DNA from 2 places in the Pseudarthrobacter sp. NCCP-2145 genome. Region 2 is predicted to be linked to the other one. Evidence: predicted binding sites of a transcription regulator. Region 2 holds the regulator's gene; the other holds the start of a gene.
The links. The regulator HspR, encoded in region 2, represses chaperone genes until heat shock. The targets are predictions, from matches to a motif close to AAGTTGAGTCNNNNNGACTCAACTT.

Region 1 (5,358 bases), on a different contig from region 2:
ACGGCGTTCCGCTTGGCGTCCGGATCCAGGGTCTGGTCCACCAGGAACTGGCTGCCCAGGTTGGAGGTCAGCACCAGGATCACGTTGCGGAAGTCCACGGTGCGGCCCTGCCCGTCGGTGAGCCGGCCGTCGTCGAGCACCTGCAGGAGGATGTCGAAGACCTCGGGGTGGGCTTTCTCCACCTCGTCCAGCAACACAACTGAGTACGGGCGGCGGCGGACGGCTTCGGTGAGCTGGCCGCCTTCCTCGTAGCCCACGTACCCCGGAGGCGCACCCACCAGCCGGGCCACGGAGTGCTTCTCCCCGTACTCGGACATGTCGATGCGCACCATGGCGCGTTCGTCGTCGAACAGGAAGTCCGCCAGCGCCTTGGCCAGCTCCGTCTTTCCGACGCCCGTGGGCCCCAGGAAGAGGAACGAACCGGTAGGGCGGTTGGGGTCGCTGATGCCGGCCCGCGCGCGCCGGACGGCGTCGGACACCGCAGTGACGGCCTTCGTCTGGCCGATCAGCCGCTTGCCCAGTTCCTCCTCCATATGGAGCAGCTTCTGGCTCTCGCCCTGCAGCATGCGCCCGGCCGGGATGCCGGTCCAGGCGGAGATGACCTCGGCGATGTCGTCGGCGGTCACCTGCTCGGCAACCATCTGCGTGGATTTGTCCACGACGGCGGCCTCGGCTTCCGCGGCAGCGTTCAGCTCGCGTTCAAGGGCGGGAATCTCGCCGTAGAGGATGCGGGAGGCCGTTTCCAGGTCACCTTCGCGGGCGGCCTTCTCGTAGGCGCTGCGCAGTTCATCCAGCTTTGCCTTGAGGTCGCCCACCCGGTTGAGGCCGGCTTTTTCGGCTTCCCAGCGCGCTTTAAGGGCGTTCAGCTCCTCTTCCTTGTCCGCCTTGTCCGCCCGGAGTGCGGCCAGCCGCTCAACGGAGGCGGCGTCCTTTTCGTCCTGGAGGGCCAGCTCCTCCATGGTGAGCCGGTCCACCAGCCGCTGCAGCTGGTCAATTTCCTCGGGCGCCGAGTCGATCTCCATGCGGAGCCTTGACGCGGCCTCGTCCACCAGGTCGATCGCCTTGTCCGGCAGCTGCCGGCCCGAAATGTAGCGGTTGGAGAGCGTGGCGGCAGCCACCAGCGCGGCATCCGCGATGGTCACCTTGTGGTGCGCCTCGTAGCGCTCCTTCAGGCCGCGGAGGATGCCGATGGTGTCCTCCACGCTCGGCTCGCCCACGTACACCTGCTGGAACCTGCGCTCCAGCGCCGGGTCCTTTTCGATGTTCTCCCGGTACTCGTCCAGGGTGGTGGCACCGATCAGCCGCAGTTCGCCGCGGGCCAGCATGGGCTTGAGCATGTTGCCGGCATCCATGGATGAGTCGCCGGTGGCGCCGGCGCCCACCACGGTGTGGATCTCGTCAATGAACGTGACGATCTGGCCCTCGGAGTTCTTGATTTCCTCCAGGACGGCCTTGAGCCGCTCCTCGAACTCGCCGCGGTACTTGGCGCCCGCCACCATGGACGCCAGGTCCAGGGCGATGAGGGTCTTGCCGCGCAGGCTTTCCGGCACGTCCCCGGCGACGATGCGCTGGGCCAGGCCCTCCACCACGGCGGTCTTGCCGACGCCGGGCTCACCGATGATCACGGGGTTGTTCTTGGTGCGGCGGCTCAGGACCTGGACGATCCTGCGGATTTCGGCGTCCCGGCCGATCACGGGATCAAGCTTGCCGGAGCGGGCCATGGCGGTCAGGTCCGTGCCGAACTTTTCCAAGGACTGGAAGGTGTTCTCCGGATCCGGGCTGGTGACCTTCCCGTCGCCGCGGACACCCGGCAGGGCGGCGAGCAGCGCTTCGTGGGAGGCACCGGCGTCGCGCAGCAGGCGCGCCGCGGCGTCGTTGCCGGCCGAGAGTCCCAGGAGGAGGACCTCGGTGGAGACGAAGGTATCGCCGAGCCGGTCCGCTTCCTCCTTGGCGTTCTGGATGGCCTGCAGCGCGGGGCGGGAGAGCTGCGCCTGCTGGCTGGATCCGCCGGAGGTGGCAGGGAGCGCCTTGATGGCGCTGCTCGCCTGGACACTGACGGAGTCCGGGTCCGCACCCGTGGCGCGGAGCAGCGCCACGGCGACGCCTTCGCGCTGGTCCATGAGCGCCTTGAGCAGGTGGGCCGGCTCAACCTGGGGATTTCCGGCCGTGGAGGCGTTCATGGCCGCAGCCGAGAGAGCCTCCTGGCTCTTGGTGGTGAATTTGACGTCCAAAGAGAGCTCCTTCCGGGGGCAGTTTTTATTAACTTGAGTCTACTACGCTCAACTTTGGTTTGGTGCCGTTCCTGACAACTGTTTGCCTACAGCGAAACAGCTCTACGCGGCCGGCGACAGGGGCGACAGACCCTATTTCAGCGGGCGGGTGCTTCGCCCCGCAGCGGACAGTCCCGCTGCAGGACATCCCCGCAGCTGACAGCCCTACAGCGGGTAGACGGACACTGCTGCGGCCTTGACCACAAGGTGCACCGTCATCCCCGGGACCAGCCCGAGGTCCGCCAGGGCGGCCGGGGTGATGTCAGCCGCAAGCCCGCCGCCCCGCACGCGGATCTGGTCCCCATGAGGTTCCAGGTCCGTAATGGCCACCGCGAAGGAGTTCCGGGGGCTGCCGTGCGCGTCGGTGAGGAATACAGAAACGGCCGACGGCGGGAACACGGCCACCGCGGGACGGCCGGCGGGGACGGGGTCCTCGCTGTGGCCGGCAATATGCCCGCGGGCGGCCAGGATGCCGTCCCCGGCGGAGGTTCCCACTACAAAATTCAGTCCCGCCAGCCCGGCGGCGAACGCGCTGCGCGGCTTGTGCAGGACCTCCCGGGTGGGGCCTTCCTCCGCAATCCGGCCGTTCTCCAGGATGACCACCCTGTCGGCGAGCATCAAGGCGTCCAGGACGTCATGCGTGATGATGATGGCCGGCTGGTCCGCGAGGACGCGCTTGAGCAGGCGCCGGAGCAGCGGGGCGGAATGGATGTCCAGGGCCGCCATCGGTTCGTCGAGGAGGAGGAGTCCTGGATCCGCGGCGAGAGCCCGGGCCACCGCCACTCGCTGCGCCTGCCCGCCGGACAGTTCGGCAGGACGGCGGGCCGCAAGGTCCCCGGCTTCAACATCGTCCAGCCACCGCGCCGCCTGCTGCATTGCCTGGCGCCTCGGAGTCCCCGCGCTCCGGGGCCCGAATGCCACGTTGTCAGCCGCGGTGAGGTGCGGAAAGAGCAGCGGCTCCTGGGCCAGCAGCGCCGTCCCGCGGTGGTGGGGGGCGGTCCACCGCCTCTGCCCTTCCCCCAGATGGAACAGGGTCCGGCCGTTCAGCTCGGCCCGCCCCCCGTCCGGCCGCACAAGCCCGGCGATGACCGAGAGCAGGGTGGACTTGCCGGCGCCGTTGGGACCCATCACGGCCACAGTTTCCGTGGGGCCCAGCGACAGGGCAACGTCGAAACCGCGCTCCGCCACGGCTGCCTGGAACGAGAACGTCACGTGAGGGCACCGCCTGCCCCGGGAGCCGTCGTCGGCCGTTCCCCCGAAGCCTGCTTCCCGGCTTTCCCATCCGGGCCCCTGCCGCCAGGGCGCCGGTAGGCGAGGGCCACCACCGCGACGGCCACGGCCACCAGCACCAGGGAAAGCGCGACGGCGGCGTCCGGGTCGGTTTCGCGCTGCAGGTAGATTTCGAGCGGCAGCGTCCGGGTTACCCCCTGCAGGCTGCCGGCGAACGTAAGCGTGGCGCCGAACTCCCCGAGGCTCCGGGCGAAGGAAAGGACCGCCCCGGACGCCAGTCCCGGCAAGGCCAGCGGGAGCGTGACGCGCCGGAAGACGGTTCCAGGTGTCGCCCCCAGCGTCGCGGCCACAGCCTCGTACCTCTGGCCGCCGGTCCGGAGGGCACCTTCGAGGCTCACCACCAGGAACGGCAGGGCCACAAACGTCTGGGCCAGCACCACGGCGGTGGTGGAAAATGCGATCTGCAGCCCCAGCACCTCGATCGCCCCGCCCAGGAGCCCCTGCCGGCCAAACGTGTACAGGAGGGCGATGCCGCCAACCACCGGCGGCAGCACCAGGGGCAGCAGCACCAGCGAGCGCAGGAGCCCCAGCAGCGGAAACCTGCCCCGGGCCAGGACCACCGCAAGCGGCACCCCAAGCACGATGCAGAGGGCGGTGCTGGCCGCAGCCGTGCGCAGGCTCAGTCCCAGCGCCGCCAGGGCCGGCGCGGACGTGACCAGCGGGATGAAGTTGGCCCAGTTGACCCGCGCTACCATCGCAACGAGCGGAAGGACCACCACCAGGGCGGCGAGGACTGCGAGCCCATACAGCCAGCGGGGAACGCCGGTGTACGCCTGGCGGCCCGCGTGCCCGCCGGTCACCTGGCGCCCGCCCCGTGGATGCGCATCATGCCGGAACCGGTCCAAAGCCGGCCGCCGCCAGGACCTCCTGGCCTTCGGGGCCAGCCAGAAGGTCCAGGAACCTGCCGGCCGCGGCTTTATTGCGGCTGCCGGCCAGCACGGCGGCAGGGTACGGGTTCACTGCGGCGGCCGCCTCCGGGAAGGGGATGCCCTCCACCCGGGCGCCGGCTGACCGGACGTCCGTGACGTACACGAGCCCTGCGTCCGCTTGACCGGAGATGACTTTGCCCAGGACGTCCGTCACGGAGTTTTCCTCGCTGACCGGGCTGAGCACGGTACCGGTACTGTCCGCCACCCTGGCGGCAGCCGCCCCGCAGGGCACTTGCGGGGCACAGGCCACGAGTTTGATACCGGTTTTGGCCAGGTCCGCGAAGGAGCGGATGCCTGCCGGGTTTCCTGGCGGGACTGCGATGGCCAGGGTGTTGGAGGCAAAGTTTCGCGGTCTGCCGTCCACCAGGCCGGCCTCCTGCACCTTGGCCATGGTGCCGGAGTCCGCGGACGCGAACACGTCCGCGGGCGCTCCCTGGCTGAGCTGGGTGGCAAGGTCAGCTGATCCCGCGAAGCTGAGGGTGACGGTGGTGCCGGGGTTTTCCGCTTCGAAGCGTTCGGCGAGTTCGGTGAAGCTGCTTTTGAGGGAGGCTGCGGCGAACACGGTCAGTGTGCTGCTGCCACTGCCGGCGTCCGCGTCACCCTTGCCGGTGCACGCGGCCAGCATGGCGGTCATCAGAACCGCCAGCAGCAGCGCCGTCAGTTTTTGTTTCCCCGTCACAGCGCCTTGCCCCGGGGCGTTTCGATGATGACCGTGGTGGCTTTGACCACTGCGGTGGCCACGGAGCCGGGTTCCAGCCCCAGCTCCCGCACGGCCTCACTGCTCATCAGCGACACCACACGGAACGGCCCGCACTGCAGTTCCACCTGCGCCATGACCTTGTCCGCGGTGATGTTGGTGACCAGGCCCA
Region 2 (5,358 bases):
GGCCCTGTGGGCCTGGCCGCGGCGGCCCACCTGCTGGAGCGCGGCCTTGAGCCGCTCATCCTCGAGGCAGGCACGACGGCGGGAGCGGCCATTGACCAGTGGCGGCACATCCGCCTGTTCTCGCCTTGGCGGTTCAACCTCGATGCCGCCGCGGTGCGCCTGCTGGAATCCGCCGGATGGGAGGCCCCCCGCCCCACCGCACTGCCTTACGGCGGGGAACTCGTGGACAACTACCTCGCACCGCTGGCTGCGCTGCCGGAGATTGCATCCCGGCTGCAGACCGGAGCCCGCGTGGTCGCCGTGACCCGGGCGGGGATGGACAAGACCCACACCCGCAACCGGGACACCACACCCTTCACCGTCCGGGTGGAGCACGCGGACGGCGAAACACGTGACCACACCGTTGCCGCCGTCATCGACGCGTCTGGAACCTGGTCCCGCCGCAACCCGTTGGGCACCTCCGGCCTTCCCGCCATCGGCGAGGACACCGCAGCGGAACGCATCTCCGCTCCGCTGCCGGACGTTACAGGCCGGGACCGGGCGGCGTTTGCCGGACGCCGTGTCCTGGTAGTGGGCGCCGGCCACTCCGCCGCCAACACGCTGACCAGCCTGGCCGACCTCGCCAGGGAAGAGCCGGAGACCCGGATCCTTTGGGCCGTCCGCGGCGCCTCGGCGGCGAAAGTCTACGGCGGCGGCGACGCCGACGGCCTTCCTGCCCGTGGACAGCTCGGCGGCCGCGTGCGGCGCCTGGTGGAGGCAGGAAAAATCGAGCTCCACACCGGCTTCGGCATCAGCTCGCTGAAGTCCCTCGACTCCCATGTGACGGTGGAAGCCGCAGATGGCCGGACCCTTGATGCCGACATCGTGGTCCCCTGCACCGGTTTCCGGCCCGACCTGGACATCCTCCGCGAAATCCGGCTGGAACTCGATCCCGCCGTTGAGGCTCCCCGTGAGCTCGGCCCCCTTATCGACCCGGAATTCCACTCCTGCGGCACCGTCCCTCCGCACGGTGCCAGGCTCCTCGCCCACCCGGACAAGGACTTCTATATCGTGGGCATGAAGTCCTACGGCCGGGCACCCACCTTCCTCCTCGCCACCGGGTACGAGCAGGTCCGCTCGGTGGTGGCCGCCCTGGCCGGGGACCACGAGGCCGCCGACACCGTCCAGCTGGAACTTCCCGAAACCGGCGTCTGCTCCACGGACGCGGGCACCAGCTGCGACGTCCCGGCCGCAGCAACAGCAGCCGGGCCCGATTCCGGCTGCTGCGCAGCCCCCGAGCCCGTCCTGGTGGGCTTTCCCACCGGACTTTCCCACGGCCGCTCCGGCGGCAACTAGATCCCTGAACATCGACCTCCGGAGCACCGCCATGTCCAACCCGAGCCACCAGGCCCCCGCCCCCAACACACCAGCCGTCCTCTTTGTCTGCAGCAAGAACGGCGGCAAATCCCAGCTCGCCGCCGGCCTGATGAACCAGGTGGCCAACGGGAGGGTCACCGTGTACTCGGCCGGCACCAAACCGGGAAAGTCCCTGAACCCCCAGGCCGTGGAGTCGCTCACCGAGCTGGGCATCGACATCAGCGGCGAACACCCCAAGCCTGTTACCGGGGACGTCCTGGACGCCGTGGACGCGGTGATCGTGCTGGGGACGGAAGCGAAACTGGAGCCACGGGAGGGAACGCGTTTCGAAGTGTGGGAAACCGACGAGCCCTCGGAGCGCGGCATCGAGGGGATGGAGCGCATGCGCCTGGTGCGCGACGACATCAAGTCGCGCGTCCGGAAGCTCTATGAAGAGCTGACAGCCGGCTAGGAACAGGACTTCGCCCGCCGCACAGGGGCCCGAGCCGCTGCAGCCTTCCGCGCTACCCCATCGCGGGGGCGGCGGCGGTCCGTCCGGCGAACTGGCGGCGTGCCCAGCGGGCCAGCTTCTTGCCCTTGCCCTTCCACCAGTTGTCCTCGTCCTTGTCGTGGTGCAGGCGGAAGATGATGGCCACCAGCACGAACATGCCCATGACCACGTCGATCCAGGACCACAGCACCAGGGCGATGAGAACCGTCAGCCCGTTGACGATGATGGACGGAATCGCGAGGGTACGGAAGACCGTGCTGGCCAGGTAGCGCCGGTGGGACCTGGGGACGGACAGTGCGCGCACCATGTCAAAGCAGACACACACCACCACCACCGTCTGTCCGATGGCCAGCAGCATCTGGCCGGGAAGCGAGCCGCTGAACGCTGCCACCGACTCCATCCCCGGGCTCATCGGTGCCCCTCAAATGCAGGGCGGCAAGAATCGAAACCACACATGGAAAAACCCCCAGAAACTTTGGAACACTGCTGCTGATCCAGCAGTGGTTCCATTGAAGTTTCCGGGGGCTCCGGTGGTCACGAGTAGTGGGTACTCTAATTCCCGCCCGTACCCGTGGGGTGGTACTTACCTGCCGATGGCACGCGGCCGCCACAGCACCACGGCCTGCGACCGCGGGCGCGGACGCTGGCCACGCGCCAGGCTCACCACGTCGCCCGCAGCGCCCGCTGCGAAGATCCGGGCGTCCAGTGGCTGCCGGCGCCGGCCAAGTTCCTCGGTCAGTTCCGAAACCCTGCTCTGCAGGGCTGCCACCTGGTTCTCCAGCTCCAGGATCCGTTTGATCCCCTCCAGCGATACGCCCTCCTGGGACAACCGCTGGACCTCACGGAGCATGTTGATGTCCCGCTGCGAGTAGCGGCGGGACTTCCCTGGAGCGCGGCTGGGCGAGACGATGCCCAGGCGGTCGTACTGCCGGAGCGTCTGGGGGTGCATGTCCGCGAGTTCAGCCGCGACCGAGATCACGAAGATAGGCTGGTCAGCACTGACGTCCACAGCACACCTCCCCTGCTACAACCGGGCCTTGGCGGCCAGGCCCTCACGGACATCGGCTCCGGCCGTGGCTTCGGCAAACGCCTTGACCGCGGCTTCGGCTTCCTTGTTCAGGTTCTTGGGAACGGCGACGTCGATGGTCACCAGCAGGTCGCCGGTTCCCTTGGACGTCTTCACGCCTTTGCCTTTGACCCGCAAGGTGCGGCCCGACGGCGTACCGGCCGGCACACGGACCCGCACCTTTTCGCCGTCGATGGTGGGCACCTCGATGTCCGCTCCCAAAGCAGCCTCGGGGAAGGTGACGGGGACGTGGATGCGGAGGTTGTCGCCGTCGCGCGTGTAGAACGCATGCGGCTGGACGGCGACGGACACCACCAGGTCTCCATAGCCGGCGGCACCGGGCTGGCCCTTCCCCCGGACGCGGACCTTCTGGCCGTCCTTGATGCCGGCGGGCACGCGGACGTCGATCACTTCGCCGCTGGGTTCCCGCAGGCCGATGGTGGTGCCGCGGATGGCACCGGCGAAGGAAATGCTTGTGGAGGCTGTGCGGTCCGCACCCTTCTGCGGGGTGCGCTGGAATCCGGTCTGGCCGAAGCCGCCGCCGAACAGGTCAGCGAACTCCGGCGGGATGCCGCCCGCGGAGGGGTTGAACCCGCCCGCGTGCCGGCCGGTGTTGCCCGTGAACAGGCCACCGAACATGTCCTCGAACCCGGCGCTGCCAGCCCCGGCGCCGCCGGGGGCGAACCGTGCGCCGCTGCCCATGGCCCGGATGGCGTCATACTGCTGGCGCTCATCGGGATCCGAGAGCACGGAATAGGCCTCGGAGATATCCTTGAACTTCTTCTCCGAAGCAGCATTCCCCGCGTTGGTGTCCGGGTGGTGCTGTCTGGCGAGCTTCCGGTATGCCTTCTTGATGTCGGCGTCGGAAGCGTCCTTGGCGATACCAAGGATCGCGTAAAAGTCCTTGTCCACCCAATCCTGGCTAGCCAATGGCGTTTCCTTTCAAAAAGTTATGAGTCGGTGGTTGAGCCAACCGGAAATCGGCCGGCTCAACCACCGAAGGTAATGCTACGCAGGTACCGCGACGATGACCTGGGCTGCGCGGAGGACGCGTTCTCCTGACTTGTAGCCGGAACGGAGCACCTGGCTGACGGTGTCAACCTCGATGTCCTCGCCGGGCTGCTGGATCAGGGCCTCGTGGATCGTGGGATCGAACTCCACACCGGTCTCGTCGATGCGGACCAGGCCGTACGTCTTCAGCGCGTTCTCCAGCTTGGCGGCGATCGCGGCAAACGGTCCGTCGGCCAGGTCGCCGTGCTGGCGGGCTGCGTCGACGTCGTCCAGGACCGGAAGCAGGGAGTTCAGGACGCCGATGACGGCCATTTCCCCTGCCACGGCGCGGTCGCGTTCAACGCGCTTGCGGTAGTTGACGTACTCGGCCTGCAGCCGGAGGAGGTCGTTCCGCAGCTCGGCCGCCTCAGCGTTGGCCGAACCCGTTCCAGCAGCACCCTGCGCGACGGATTCTTCCGCCGGCACCTCGACGCCATTGAGGATCTCCTCAGCCTGGGCCAGGGCGTCGCCGTCGGAATCCGTGCCGGAAGCCGGACCTGCACCGTGGGAGCTGGTGCCCCCTTCAGGGTGCCGGGCCTGACCGGTCACCGGGTCGACCTTGCGGTTGTCCCGGATGACCGGTTCATGGCTGTCGCCCTGCTGGCCTGCGCGATCGTGGCCGGTGGAAGTGTGCTCTTCCTCGTTACCGTGATGGGGCATGGCTACTTCTTCGCTTCGTCTTCGTCGATGATCTCGGCGTCAACGATGTCCTCGTCGCCAGCTTTGTCACCCGGAGCTGATCCCGCAGCGCCTTCAGCACCTGCAGCGCCGGTGGCACCGTCCGGTGACCCGGCCTGGGCGTAGATGGCTTCGCCCAGCTTGCCCTGGGAAGCCTGCAGCTTCTCGAAGGCGGACTTCACGGCGGCGTCGTCGGTTCCCTCGAGTGCCTTCTTGAGGTTGTCGACGTCGGCCTGGACCTCGGTCTTGACCTCTTCAGGCAGCTTGTCGGCGTTGTCCGCAATCAGCTTGTCCACGGAGTAGGCCAGCTGCTCGGCCGTGTTGCGGGTGTCGGTTGCCTCGCGGCGGGCCTTGTCCTCGGCTGCGTGCTCCTCGGCGTCCCGGACCATGCGGTCGATGTCTTCCTTGGAGAGGCTGGAACCGCCGGTGATGGTCATGGACTGTTCCTTGCCCGTGCCCTTGTCCTTGGCGGACACGTGGACAATGCCGTTGGCGTCGATGTCGAAGGTGACCTCGATCTGCGGAATGCCGCGCGGAGCCGGCGCAATACCGGTCAGCTCGAACGTGCCCAGCGGTTTGTTGTCGCGGGTGAACTCGCGCTCGCCCTGGAAGACCTGGATTGCCACGGACGGCTGGTTGTCGTCGGCCGTGGTGAAGGTCTCGGACCGCTTGGTGGGGATGGCCGTGTTGCGCTCGATCAGGTGCGTCATCACACCGC

Region 1: the regulator HspR is predicted to act here: its motif matches at 2,262-2,286, upstream of clpB (ATP-dependent chaperone ClpB).

The regions. Positions count from the first base shown of each region.
Region 1 is NZ_BRCG01000002.1:111,518-116,875, reverse strand. It holds gene clpB (ATP-dependent chaperone ClpB) at 1-2,231, opposite strand, end outside; gene NFU08_RS02040 (sulfate/molybdate ABC transporter ATP-binding protein) at 2,436-3,482, opposite strand; gene NFU08_RS02035 (ABC transporter permease) at 3,479-4,360, opposite strand; gene modA (molybdate ABC transporter substrate-binding protein) at 4,386-5,123, opposite strand; gene NFU08_RS02025 (molybdopterin-binding protein) at 5,165-5,358, opposite strand, start outside.
Region 2 is NZ_BRCG01000014.1:18,582-23,939, forward strand. It holds gene NFU08_RS13120 (FAD-dependent oxidoreductase) at 1-1,335, shown strand, start outside; gene NFU08_RS13125 (low molecular weight phosphatase family protein) at 1,367-1,807, shown strand; gene NFU08_RS13130 (hypothetical protein) at 1,860-2,246, opposite strand; gene NFU08_RS13135 (heat shock protein transcriptional repressor HspR) at 2,430-2,855, opposite strand; gene NFU08_RS13140 (DnaJ C-terminal domain-containing protein) at 2,871-3,842, opposite strand; gene NFU08_RS13145 (nucleotide exchange factor GrpE) at 3,921-4,622, opposite strand; gene dnaK (molecular chaperone DnaK) at 4,625-5,358, opposite strand, start outside.